2 regions of the Streptomyces sp. NPDC005808 genome follow, and region 1 is predicted to be linked to the other one. Evidence: riboswitches for the same ligand, from Rfam matches in the RefSeq annotation. Region 1 holds a riboswitch; the other holds the start of a gene.
What was found. A riboswitch is a leader RNA that binds a small molecule or an ion and turns the genes downstream of it on or off. The one in region 1 is predicted to bind cobalamin.
Positions count from the first base shown of each region.

Region 2: another riboswitch for cobalamin. It lies ahead of ACFYPC_RS07835 (FecCD family ABC transporter permease); the one in region 1 lies ahead of ACFYPC_RS02540 (ribonucleoside-diphosphate reductase subunit alpha).

Region 1 is NZ_JBIAIK010000001.1:564,697-570,503, forward strand. Features, by position in the region: gene ACFYPC_RS02540 (ribonucleoside-diphosphate reductase subunit alpha) at 1-1,488, opposite strand, end outside; cobalamin riboswitch at 1,623-1,781, opposite strand; gene mctP (monocarboxylate uptake permease MctP) at 2,080-3,690, opposite strand; gene ACFYPC_RS02550 (DUF3311 domain-containing protein) at 3,687-3,941, opposite strand; gene ACFYPC_RS02555 (YbdD/YjiX family protein) at 4,072-4,272, opposite strand; gene ACFYPC_RS02560 (carbon starvation CstA family protein) at 4,244-5,807, opposite strand, start outside.
Region 2 is NZ_JBIAIK010000003.1:188,323-194,129, forward strand. Features, by position in the region: gene ACFYPC_RS07825 (ABC transporter substrate-binding protein) at 1-926, opposite strand, end outside; gene ACFYPC_RS07830 (ABC transporter ATP-binding protein) at 940-1,707, opposite strand; gene ACFYPC_RS07835 (FecCD family ABC transporter permease) at 1,711-2,748, opposite strand; cobalamin riboswitch at 2,852-3,004, opposite strand; gene ACFYPC_RS07840 (Fur family transcriptional regulator) at 3,025-3,435, opposite strand; gene katG (catalase/peroxidase HPI) at 3,829-5,807, shown strand, end outside.

The sequences.
Region 1 (5,807 bases):
GATGTCGACGACCCGGTCGAGGAAGGTGACCGCGGTGCGGACGGTCTCGTCGAGACGCTCCCAGTCGATGTCGCCGGCCGTCGTGTCGACGAACGCGCCGAGGTTCACCGAGCCCAGGTTGCAGACCGCCGTCTCCCCGTCGTCCGTGACCTCAAGGATCTCGGTGCACAGGTTCGAGGAGTGGACGGTGTGGCCCGGCTCCGCCGTCTGGTTGGCGGTGCGGTTGGCGGCGTCCTTGAAGGTCATCCAGCCGTTGCCGGTCTGCGCGAGGGTGCGCATCATGCGGCCGTAGAGGTCGCGGGCGGGAATCGTTTTCCTTGCGAGGCCCTGGGCTTCCGCCTCGCGGTACGCCGCGTCGAACTCGTCGCCCCACAGGTCGACCAGTTCGGGCACGTCGGACGGGGAGAAGAGCGACCAGAGGGCGTCCTCGTTCACGCGGCGCATGAACTCGTCCGGGATCCAGTGCGCGAGGTTCAGGTTGTGCGTACGGCGGGCTTCCTCACCGGTGTTGTCGCGCAGCTCCAGGAACTCCTCGATGTCGGAGTGCCAGGTCTCCAGGTAGACCGCGGCCGCGCCCTTGCGCCGGCCGCCCTGGTTCACCGCGGCGACCGAGGCGTCGAGGGTCTTCAGGAACGGGACGATGCCGTTGGAGTGCCCGTTCGTGCCGCGGATCAGTGAACCGCGGGCGCGGATACGGGAGTACGACAGGCCGATGCCGCCCGCGTGCTTCGAGAGGCGCGCGACCTGGTGGTAGCGGTCGTAGATGGAGTCCAGCTCGTCCAGCGGGGAGTCGAGGAGGTAGCAGGACGACATCTGGGGGTGGCGCGTACCGGAGTTGAAGAGGGTGGGGGAGGAGGGGAGGTAGTCGAGGCGGCTCATGAGCCGGTAGAGCGCCTCGACTTCGGTGAGGGCGCGCGTTGTGTCGTCTTCCGCCAGACCGGACGCCACGCGGAGCATGAAGTGCTGGGGCGTCTCGATGACCCTGCGGGTGATGGGGTGGCGGAGGAGGTAGCGGCTGTGCAGCGTGCGCAGGCCGAAGTAGCCGAAGCGGTCGTCGGCTTCGGTGTCGATGAGTGCGTTCAGGCGCGCGGTGTGCAGGCGTACGAAGTCCGCGGTGCGGTCCGCGACGAGGCCCTCGCGGTGGCCGACGGTGACCGAGTCTGAGAAGGTCCGCACGCCCTGCGAGGCGGCTTCCGCCGCGATGCTGATCGTCAGCAGCCGGGCGGCCAGCTTCGAGTAGACGGGGTCCTCGGAGATCAGGCCCGCCGCGGCCTCGGTGGCCAGCTCGCGCAGCTCCGCGGTGATTTCGGAGGCCCCTCGTGCGGACCGGCCGCGCAGTGCGGCGGCGGCGACTCGGCCGGGGTCGGCGTCGGGGAGGTCGGCGGTGAGGTCCGTCAGGGTCCGCAGCAGTGCGGCACCGGGGCCGTCCGTCTCCACCGGGGCCTGCTGCGTAATCGCTGAGGCCGGGTCGACTGGCGCGATGGTCACGTGGGGCTCTCCCTCGCTGGGCACGGGGCCTTGGGGAGGGTGGCGGGGCACACGAGCGCACGCTCTTGGGCAGCGATGCGCCGCGTCCACCGGCCCATTCCGCGAGGCCCGGACGTCATGTCACCCGGGCCGGCCGGCCGGGGCGCACTGTCGGCAGGTCCTCGGACTGGACTCGCACGCGAACGAACGCGCATAAGTACACCGTTGCGGGACAGTTCCGGATTCGCACCGGATTCCCCTGCGGCGACAGCGAGCATGAGCATACATCTTGTGCCGGGGCGCTGTGGTACCCCCACATGTTGTGTGTCGTGTCGGCTTCGGGCCGTCGTGGGTCGGGGCCGTACCGGAGCATCCGTCCTCGGTCAGGCGCGGAATCGGTTGCCCAAGAGGGGAGCGGCGTTGACGCGCCAGCCGCTGCGGGCGGACGTTCCGGCACGTCCCCTTCTGCCGGTGGGCACCAACTAGCCCGTCCGGCGTTTGAGGACGAGCGCGTTCGGCGCGATGCGGGGGTCTGGGGGCGTAGCCCCCAGGAACAAGGGACGGGTAGGGGCGGAGGGGGCGAAAAGAATCCCCCCAGCCCCCACCCGGTGGTCAGTGCGTTGATCCCGCCGTGGCCGGCGGGAGTTCCACCTGTACGCCCTTGTCGCCGGCGTCTGCCGTGTAGTCCTCGGGGCTCGTCTCGTCGATGCCGTCGGGGGCGTTGAAGGCGCGGAGGGCGAAGGTGAGGACCACGGTCACCAGGACGTTCAGGACGAACGCCGTCAGGCCGATGTAGCCGATCTCGCCGATGCCGGGGATCTCCTTGGAGCTGCCGCCGAAGTGCTTCTGGGTGGGCGAGGCCACGCCGTACGCCGCGAGGGTGCCGTAGAGCATGCCGACGGCCCAGCCCGCCAGAAGGGCCCAGCGGTGGAACCAGCGGGTGAAGAGGCCGCCGACCAGGGCCGGGAAGGTCTGCAGGATCCAGATGCCGCCCAGCAGCTGGAAGTTGATGGCGACCGTCTTGTCCATGGTGAGGACGAAGGCGAGGGCGCCGACCTTCACGAGGAGGGAGACCAGCTTGGAGACCTTGGTCTCCTGGGCGGGAGTGGCGTCCGGCTTGATGAAGTCCTTGTAGATGTTGCGGGTGAAGAGGTTCGCCGCCGCGATCGACATGATGGCGGCGGGGACCAGGGCGCCGATGCCGATCGCCGCGAAGGCCACGCCCGCGAACCAGTCCGGGAACATGTTCTCGAAGAGCTGGGGGATGGCGAGTTGGGCATTGTCCACCTGCACTCCGGCCGCGATCGCCATGAAACCGAGCAGGGCCAGCAGGCCCAGCATGAGGGAGTACAAGGGGAGGATCGTGGTGTTGCGGCGGATCACCTCGCGGCTGCGGGAGGAGAGCGTCGCCGTGATCGAGTGCGGGTACATGAACAGGGCCAGTGCCGAGCCGAGGGCGAGGGTGGCGTACGTCCACTGGCCCGCTTCGGCCGGGACGGTCCCGCCCGCGCCCGCTGCGGTGTACTTGTCGTTCGCCGCCTTGAAGATCTCGTCGAAACCGCCCAGCTTGATCGGGATGTAGATGATGGCCACCGCGATCACGATGTAGATCAGGGTGTCCTTCACGAACGCGATCATGGCGGGGGCGCGGAGGCCCGAGGAGTAGGTGTACGCGGCCAGTACGCCGAAGGCGATCAGAAGGGGCAGGTCCTTGACGAACCAGTTGGTGTTCTCGCCGCCTCCTACGCCCATGACGTCCAGGACCGCCTGGATGCCGACCAGTTGGAGTGCGATGTACGGCATCGTGGCGAGAATGCCCGTGATTGCTACGGCGAGGGACAGGCCCTTCGAGCCGAAGCGGCCTCGTACGAAGTCCGAGGTCGTCACGTAGCCGTGCTTGTGCGAGACCGACCAGAGGCGGGGCAGGAACGTGAAGATCAGCGGGTAGACGAGGATCGTGTACGGCACTGCGAAGAAGCCGGCCGCGCCCGCCGCGTAGATCGCGGCCGGTACGGCCACGAAGGTGTACGCCGTGTAGAGGTCGCCGCCCAGCAGGAACCAGGTGACCCAGGTGCCGAACGACCGGCCGCCCAGGCCCCATTCGTCGAGGCTCTGCCCGTCGGCCGCCCTGCGCCAGCGTGCGGCCAGGAAGCCCATGACCGTGACGGCCAGGAAGAAGAAGATGAAGACGGCGAGTGCGACGCCGTTCACGCCGTCGTTCATGATCCGGCACCCCCCTTGCGGGCGCGCTGGTCGCGCTGCCACAGCTTGTACGCGGTCATCGTGAGGGCGGCCGAGATGAACACCCAGAGCATTTGGTACCAGTAGAAGAACGGGATTCCGATGAAGGTCGGGTCGGTCGTGGCGTACGAGCCGACCCACAGCATCGCGACGAACGGCGCGAGCAGGCAGAGGGCGATCACCACCCGGACCGGTGTCACCACTGGTGGCTTCACTTCAGGCGCATCTGACATATGGCGGCTCCGTCCCCTCACTGATCACCTGGTGTAACGCGCAGGCAATCTAGGCGACGAGGTCAGGTAAACGGAACCCCTGTCCATATGTCAGTCTGCGAATGACGTCCGGATAGCTGTATATGGGTCCTCAGCAGCAGCGGAACCCCTGCCGGGGGTCCTTGTCCCGGCGGGCCGTTCGCATCCGCTCGAACTCGCGCCGGGTGGGGACGGCCGCGGAGGGGTGACCTTCTCGGATGTGCTCGATATGGCGGTCGTATGCTGATTCGTCCGTCAATTCCCGTACGTACCAACGGACTCCGCTAATCGCCTTGTGCAGCACCGACCGCATCCAGCTCCTCCGCCTTCTCCTGTTTGGTCGGGATCAGCCCGGCCGGGGCGATGATCTTCGACTTCACGTACGGTGCCTCGGTCAGGGTGGAGAGCGCGGGGCGGCGTATGTGACGGATGCAGACCCGGGCCGCGTCCGCGATCACGACGATGACCAGGACGGCCAGGGCCGCCGCGAGGACGCCGTCCACCGTGGAGTTGGTGACGACCGTGTGCATGTCGTCCATGTTCTTCGCGGGTGGCAGGACCTTGCCCGCGTCGATGCCGTCCTGGTACACCGAACGCTGCTTGAAGAAGCCCACGCGCGGGTCGCTGGAGAAGACCTTCTGCCAGCTCGCGGTGAGGGTGACGACCGCGTCCCAGATCAGCGGAACCCCGGTCACCCAGGCCCACTTGAGGCGTCCGGACTTCACCAGGAGTGTCGTGCAGACGGCCAGGGCCACCGCGGCGAGCAGCTGGTTGGAGATGCCGAAGATCGGGAACAGCTGGTTGATGCCGCCCAGCGGCTCGTGGACGCCGACCCAGAGGAAGTAGCCCCACAGGGCGCACACGATGCCGCTGGTGATGACGAGGCCGGGCTTCCAGCTTACGTTCCTGAAGGGCCGGTAGACGTTGCCCAGCATGTCCTGGAGCATGAACCGGCCCACACGCGTGCCCGCGTCGAGGGCGGTCAGGATGAACAGTGCCTCGAACATGATCGCGAAGTGGTACCAGAAGGCCCGCAGGCTCCCGCCGGTTACCTGGGAGAAGATCTCCGAGACGCCGAGGGCGAGGGTGGGCGCGCCGCCGGTGCGGGAGAGGAGGGTGGACTCCTCGACCTGCTGTGCGGCCTTCGCCAGGTCCGCGGGCGAGATGGTGTAGCCGAGGTTCGCCACCGCCTGCGACGCCGATTCGACGGTGGTGCCGATGACTCCGGCCGGCGCGTTCATCGCGAAGTACAGGCCCGGGTCGATGATGCTCGCGGCGACCAGCGCCATCACGGCGACCGACGACTCCATGAGCATGGAGCCGTACCCGATCATCCGGATCTGCGTCTCCTTCTGGATCATCTTCGGTGTGGTGCCGCTGGAGATGAGCGAGTGGAAGCCGGACAGCGCGCCGCAGGCGATGGTGATGAAGACGAACGGGAAGAGCGAGCCGGCGAAGACCGGGCCGTCGCCCCGCGAGGCGAAGTCCGTGACGGGGTCCATCTTCAGGGTCGGCAGAGCGATGATGACGCCGAGCGCGAGCAGGGCGATCGTGCCGATCTTCATGAAGGTGGAGAGGTAGTCGCGGGGCGCCAGGAGCATCCACACGGGGAGGATCGAGGCGATGAAGCCGTACGCCACCATCCAGATGACCAGGGTGGAGGGGGCGAGGGTGAAGGTGTCGGCCCATGACGACTCCGCGACCCAGCGGCCCGCGACCAGCGCGAGCAGCAGCAGTCCGACGCCGATCAACGACACCTCGGTGACCCGTCCCGGCCGCAGCACCCGCATGTAGAAGCCCATCAGCAGCGCGATCGGGATGGTCATCGCGATGGAGAAGGTGCCCCAC
Region 2 (5,807 bases), on a different contig from region 1:
TCGACGTAGTCGAGGACGAAGATCCGCTTGTTCTTGACGGCGGAGACGTTCCGCAACGGCGCGTACGACAGCAGGAACTTCCGCTTCTCCTCGGCGCTGACGTCCCCGTAGTCGCAGATCACGATGACGTCAGGGTCCCGCTCGACGACGGTCTCCCAGCCCACCGTCGTCCAGGAGTCGTCGAGGTCGTGCGTGATGTTCACGCCGCCCGCCCTACTGATGATCTCCTCGGGGGCGGCGTACCGCCCGGAGGTGAAGGGCTGGTCCTGGCCGCTGTCGTAGAGGAAGACCTTCGGCCGGTCCGCGCCCGTCGGTGCCTCGGCCTGCACGGCGGCGACCTGCTTCTTGAAGTCCGCGACCAGTGTGGCCGCCCGCTGCTCGACGCCGAAGAGCTTCCCGAGGTTGGTGAGGTCGGCGTACAGGGCGTCCAGCGGCGGCATGATGCCGCGCGAGGACTCGGTACGGCCGTTGCGGCAGGACTCGGTGAGGATGTACGAGGGGACGCCGAGCTTCTTCAGGGCATCCGGGGTGACGCCGCTGTCCTCGCGGAAGCCGTAGTTCCAGCCGGCGAAGACCAGATCGGCGCGGGCGTCGAGGACGTTCTCCTGGGTGAGCTGCTGCTTGGACAGCCACTTCACCTCGTCGTAGCCGTCCTTCCAGGGCACGCCGGTCAGATCGCCCTTGTCGTCCGGCATGGCGAACCCGGCCATGCGGTCCTCCAGGCCCAGCGCGAACATGATCTCGGTGATGCCGACGTCGTTCGTGACGACACGTTCGGGGACCTTCTCGTACGTCACCTTCTGGCCGCAGTTGGTGAGGGTGACGGTCGACGACGCCGGTTTCGACTCCGACGTCTTGACCTGGGCGCCGCATCCGGTGACGAGGGTGACGAGACACACGGCGACGGCTGCAACGGGCTTGCGCATACGGGGAGTTCCTTTATCGGGCCGAGGGGAGAAGGTCGAAGAGCAACTGCACGGCACCGGTCTCCGGATGTCGCACCGGATGGGCGCGGACCCCGAACACCTCGGCCAGCAACGCCGGTTGGAGCACGTCGTGCGGCGGGCCCGACGCGACGACACGCCCCCCGTCGATCACGTACAGCAGATCGCAGTGGGCGGCGGCGAGATTGAGGTCGTGCAGGGCGGCCAGCACGGTCAGGCCACTGGCCCGGACCAGCGACAGCACGTCCAACTGGTGCGCGATGTCAAGGTGGTTGGTCGGTTCGTCGAGCACCAGCACGCGCGGCTGCTGGGTGAGCGCCCGCGCGATCAGGACGCGCTGCTTCTCGCCACCCGAGAGCGCGAGGAAGCCGCGTTCGGCGAGATGCGCGACTCCGGTACGGGCCATGGCGTCGGCGCGGATCGCCCGGTCCTCCTTGGCGGTGCGCCCCTGATGCGGCAGCCGCCCCATCCCGACCACCTCGGCGACGGTGAAGTCGAACTCGGCCGACGACTCCTGCGGCAGCGCGGCGAGCAGCCGGGCGGCGGCCCGCGCGTCCATCGTGTGCACGTCGTCCCCGTCGAGCCGCACCACCCCGCCCGCCGGCCGCAAGGCCCGGTACACGCACCGCAACAGCGTCGACTTGCCGCTCCCGTTGGGCCCGACGAGCCCGACGAAGTCCCCACTGCCCACGCTCAGTCGAATGTCGTCCACGAGCCGGACCGCACCGGCGTCGACCGACACACCCTCCACATCGAGCCGCATCGGTCAGCGCCCTCCGAACGCGTAGCCGCCGCGCCGCATCAGCAGCAGGAAGGCGGGCACCCCGACCACGGCGGTGATCACGCCGACCGGCAGCTCGGACGGGGCGAGCAGCAGCCGGGACAGCACATCGGCCCACACCAGCAGCACGGCTCCGGCGAGCGGCGCCACCACCAGCACCCGGCGGTGATCGGCGCCGACGAGCATCCGTACGACATGCGGCACCATCAGCCCGACGAAGCCGATGGCTCCGCTCACGGCGACCACGCACCCGGTCACAGCGGCCGTGACGAGGAACAGCTCCCGGCGCAACCGTCCGGGCGGCACGCCGAGCGCGGCGGCGGTCTCGTCGCCCATGGCGAGGGCGTTGAGCGACTCGGCCCGCCGCAGCAGCCAGGCCCACCCCGCGAGCGCCACCGCGGCCGCGAGCGGCACCTTCTCCCAGGTCGCGCCGCCGAGGCTGCCAAGGAGCCACATCATCGCCGACCGGGCGGCCTCACCGCGGGCGGCGCCGAAGACCATGACGGTGGTGAGGGCCTCGAAGCCGTACGCGAGTGCCGTCCCGGTCAGCACCAGGCGCAGCGGTGTGAGCCCGAGCGGCGACCTGGCCACCGCGTAGACGAGCGCCATGGCGGCCAGTGCCGAGCCGAAGGCGGCGACGGACAGCGCCCACACCCCGAGCCCGGCGAACAGCCCGAGCAGGATGACGGCGTTGGCACCCACGGCCGCGCCGGAGGAGATCCCGAGCACGAACGGATCCGCGAGCGCATTGCGCACCATGGCCTGTACGGCGACGCCGACGGCCGCGAGCCCGGCGCCGACGACGGCGGAGAGCACCGCACGAGGCAGCCGGATCTCCCAGACGATGGTGTACGGGGCGACGTCACCGGGCTGGATATCGCCCCCGGTCACCCCGGCCCACAGAAACCGCAGTACCTGCCCCCACCCGATCCCCGAAGCGCCCAGTCCGACCCCGCAGAGCAGTGACAGACACAGCAACAGCGCCAGCCCGACGACCAGCGGCACGACGGGTGTTCGGCGCACGGGCGGCGGGTCCTAAGCCTCGGGCCGCCTCGTGAACACAAGCAGGGGATGGGCAGCACAGCCGAACCGTGCGGTCCCCTCTCGCAGTCCGCGGCGAGCGTCATCGGGTCACATGCCACCCCGCGGGTAATCGGGCTCACGCGACGGGCTCAGGCGGCCGGTCACGCTTACCGTTGCGGGTCAGCGCCGGACTCTCACCGGACTTCCCCCACGGGACGCGTCATGAGCGTAACAAACGGGCGAAGAGCCAAGGGCCGGTGCCGGTGCCGGACAGTCCTAGGCGCAGGACGGGCACAGGCCGCGGTAGGTGACCTCGACCTCGGAGACCGTGAAGCCGAACCGCTCCTCCGCCGGGAGGTCGGCCAGCGGGTTGCCGGCCGGGTGGACGTCGCGGATGGTGCCGCAGTTGGAACACACCAGGTGCTGGTGGGGATGGTGGGCGTTCGGGTCGTATCGCTTGGCGCGGCCGTCGGTGGAGACCTCCAGGACCTCGCCGAGGGAGACCAGCTCGCCCAGGGCGTTGTAGACCGTCGCGCGGGAGATCTCCGGCAGCCGCTGTGCCGCGCGGGCGTGCACCTCGTCGGCCGTGAGGTGTACGTGCTCGCCGTCGAGGACCTCCGCGACCACACGTCGCTGGGAGGTCATCCGCCAGCCACGTCCTCGCAGTCGCTCCAGCAGGTCACTCATATCGGTTCACCTATTCAGGTTCAGTGGATGCCCGGAGTTTACCGGTCGAGGTCCGGGTTCCGGTTGGATATGGGCTTGGCCCGCTTCTTGACTTGGACTCGGTCCATCGTAGGATCGGTTCCGGCGATAGCCAAGGGACAGGAAGACTCCAGTACGGCATGAGACAGAGACGTGACGGGACCACCTCGGCTTCGAGGCGATCCATCCCCTCCGGGATGCGCGGTCGCGCGAGCCATATCTCCCTCCCGGCCGTATGTGAGGCCCTCCGCAGGTCGGCGAGGCCGGTCACCCCGACTCCGCCGCCGCCCACCCCAGTCTTCGTACCCCCCGCCCGACCGTTCCACCGCCCGCAGCTCCTTGATCCCGTGACCCGGCAGGTCCGGAAGGATTCCCATGACTGAGAACCACGACGCAATTGTCACCGACGCGAAAACGGAGGGCGGCGGTGGCTGCCCGGTCGCGCACGACCGAGCCCCGCACCCGACCCAGGGCGGCGGAAACCGCCAGTGGTGGCCGGAGCGGCTCAACCTGAAGATCCTTGCCAAGAACCCCGCCGTCTCCAACCCCCTCGGCGAGGACTTCGACTACGCCGCCGCGTTCAAGACCCTCGACCTCGCCGCCGTGAAGGCGGACATCGCCGAGGTGCTGACGGACTCGCAGGAGTGGTGGCCGGCCGACTTCGGGCACTACGGCCCGTTCATGATCCGGATGGCCTGGCACAGCGCGGGCACCTACCGCATCAGCGACGGCCGCGGCGGCGCCGGCGCCGGCCAGCAGCGCTTCGCCCCCCTCAACAGCTGGCCGGACAACGGCAACCTCGACAAGGCCCGCCGGCTGCTGTGGCCGGTCAAGAAGAAGTACGGCCAGAGCATCTCCTGGGCCGACCTCATGATCCTCACCGGCAACGTCGCCCTGGAGTCGATGGGCTTCGAGACCTTCGGCTTCGCCGGCGGCCGCGCGGACGTCTGGGAGCCCGACGAGGACGTCTACTGGGGTCCCGAGACCACCTGGCTCGACGACCAGCGCTACACCGGCGACCGCGAGCTGGAGAACCCGCTCGGCGCCGTCCAGATGGGCCTCATCTACGTCAACCCCGAGGGCCCGAACGGAAACCCGGACCCGCTGGCCGCGGCCCGCGACATCCGTGAGACCTTCCGCCGGATGGCGATGAACGACGAGGAGACGGTCGCCCTGATCGCGGGCGGTCACACCTTCGGCAAGACCCACGGCGCGGGCCCGGCGGACGCCGTCGGCGCCGACCCCGAGGCCGCCCCGATCGAGGCGCAGGGCTTCGGCTGGAAGAGCACCTACGGCACCGGCAAGGGCGGCGACGCGATCACCAGTGGCCTGGAGGTCACCTGGACGCAGACGCCGACCCAGTGGAGCAACCACTTCTTCCAGAACCTGTTCGGCTACGAGTGGGAGCTGACGTCCAGCCCCGCCGGCGCCAACCAGTGGGTGGCGAAGGACGGAGCGGGCGCGGGCACCATCCCCGACGCGCACGACCCGTCGAAGACCAAGGCTCCGATGATGCTGACCACCGACCTCGCGCTGAAGGTCGACCCGGCGTACGAGGAGATCTCGCGGCGCTTCTACGAGAACCCCGACCAGTTCGCGGACGCCTTCGCCCGCGCGTGGTTCAAGCTGACCCACCGCGACCTGGGCCCGATCGTGCGCTACCTCGGCTCCGAGGTCCCCTCCGAGACGCTCCTGTGGCAGGACCCGCTGCCCGCGGTGACCCACGAGCTCGTCGACGCCGCGGACATCGCCGCCCTCAAGGCCCAGGTCCTCGCCTCGGGTCTGTCGGTCTCCCAGCTCGTCTCGACCACGTGGGCGGCGACCTCGTCCTTCCGTGGCAGCGACAAGCGCGGCGGCGCCAACGGCGCGCGCATCCGCCTCCAGCCGCAGATCGGCTGGGAGGTCAACGAGCCGGACCAGCTCGCGCAGGTGCTGCGCACCCTGGAGGGCATCCAGACGTCCTTCAACGCCGGCGGCAAGCAGATCTCGCTGGCCGACCTGATCGTCCTCGCGGGTGCCGCGGGCGTCGAGAAGGCCGCCAAGGACGCGGGCTTCGACATCGAGGTCCCCTTCACGCCGGGCCGCGTGGACGCCTCGCAGGAGCAGACGGACGTGGAGTCGTTCGCCGCGCTCGAGCCCACCGTCGACGGCTTCCGCAACTACCTCGGCAAGGGCAACCGCCTGCCCGCCGAGTACCTGCTGATCGACAAGGCGAACCTGCTGAACCTGAGCGCGCCCGAGCTGACGGTCCTCGTCGGCGGCCTGCGCGTCCTGGGTGCGAACCACGGGGACTCCAAGCACGGCGTCTTCACCACGACCCCGGGGATCCTGACCAACGACTTCTTCGTCAACCT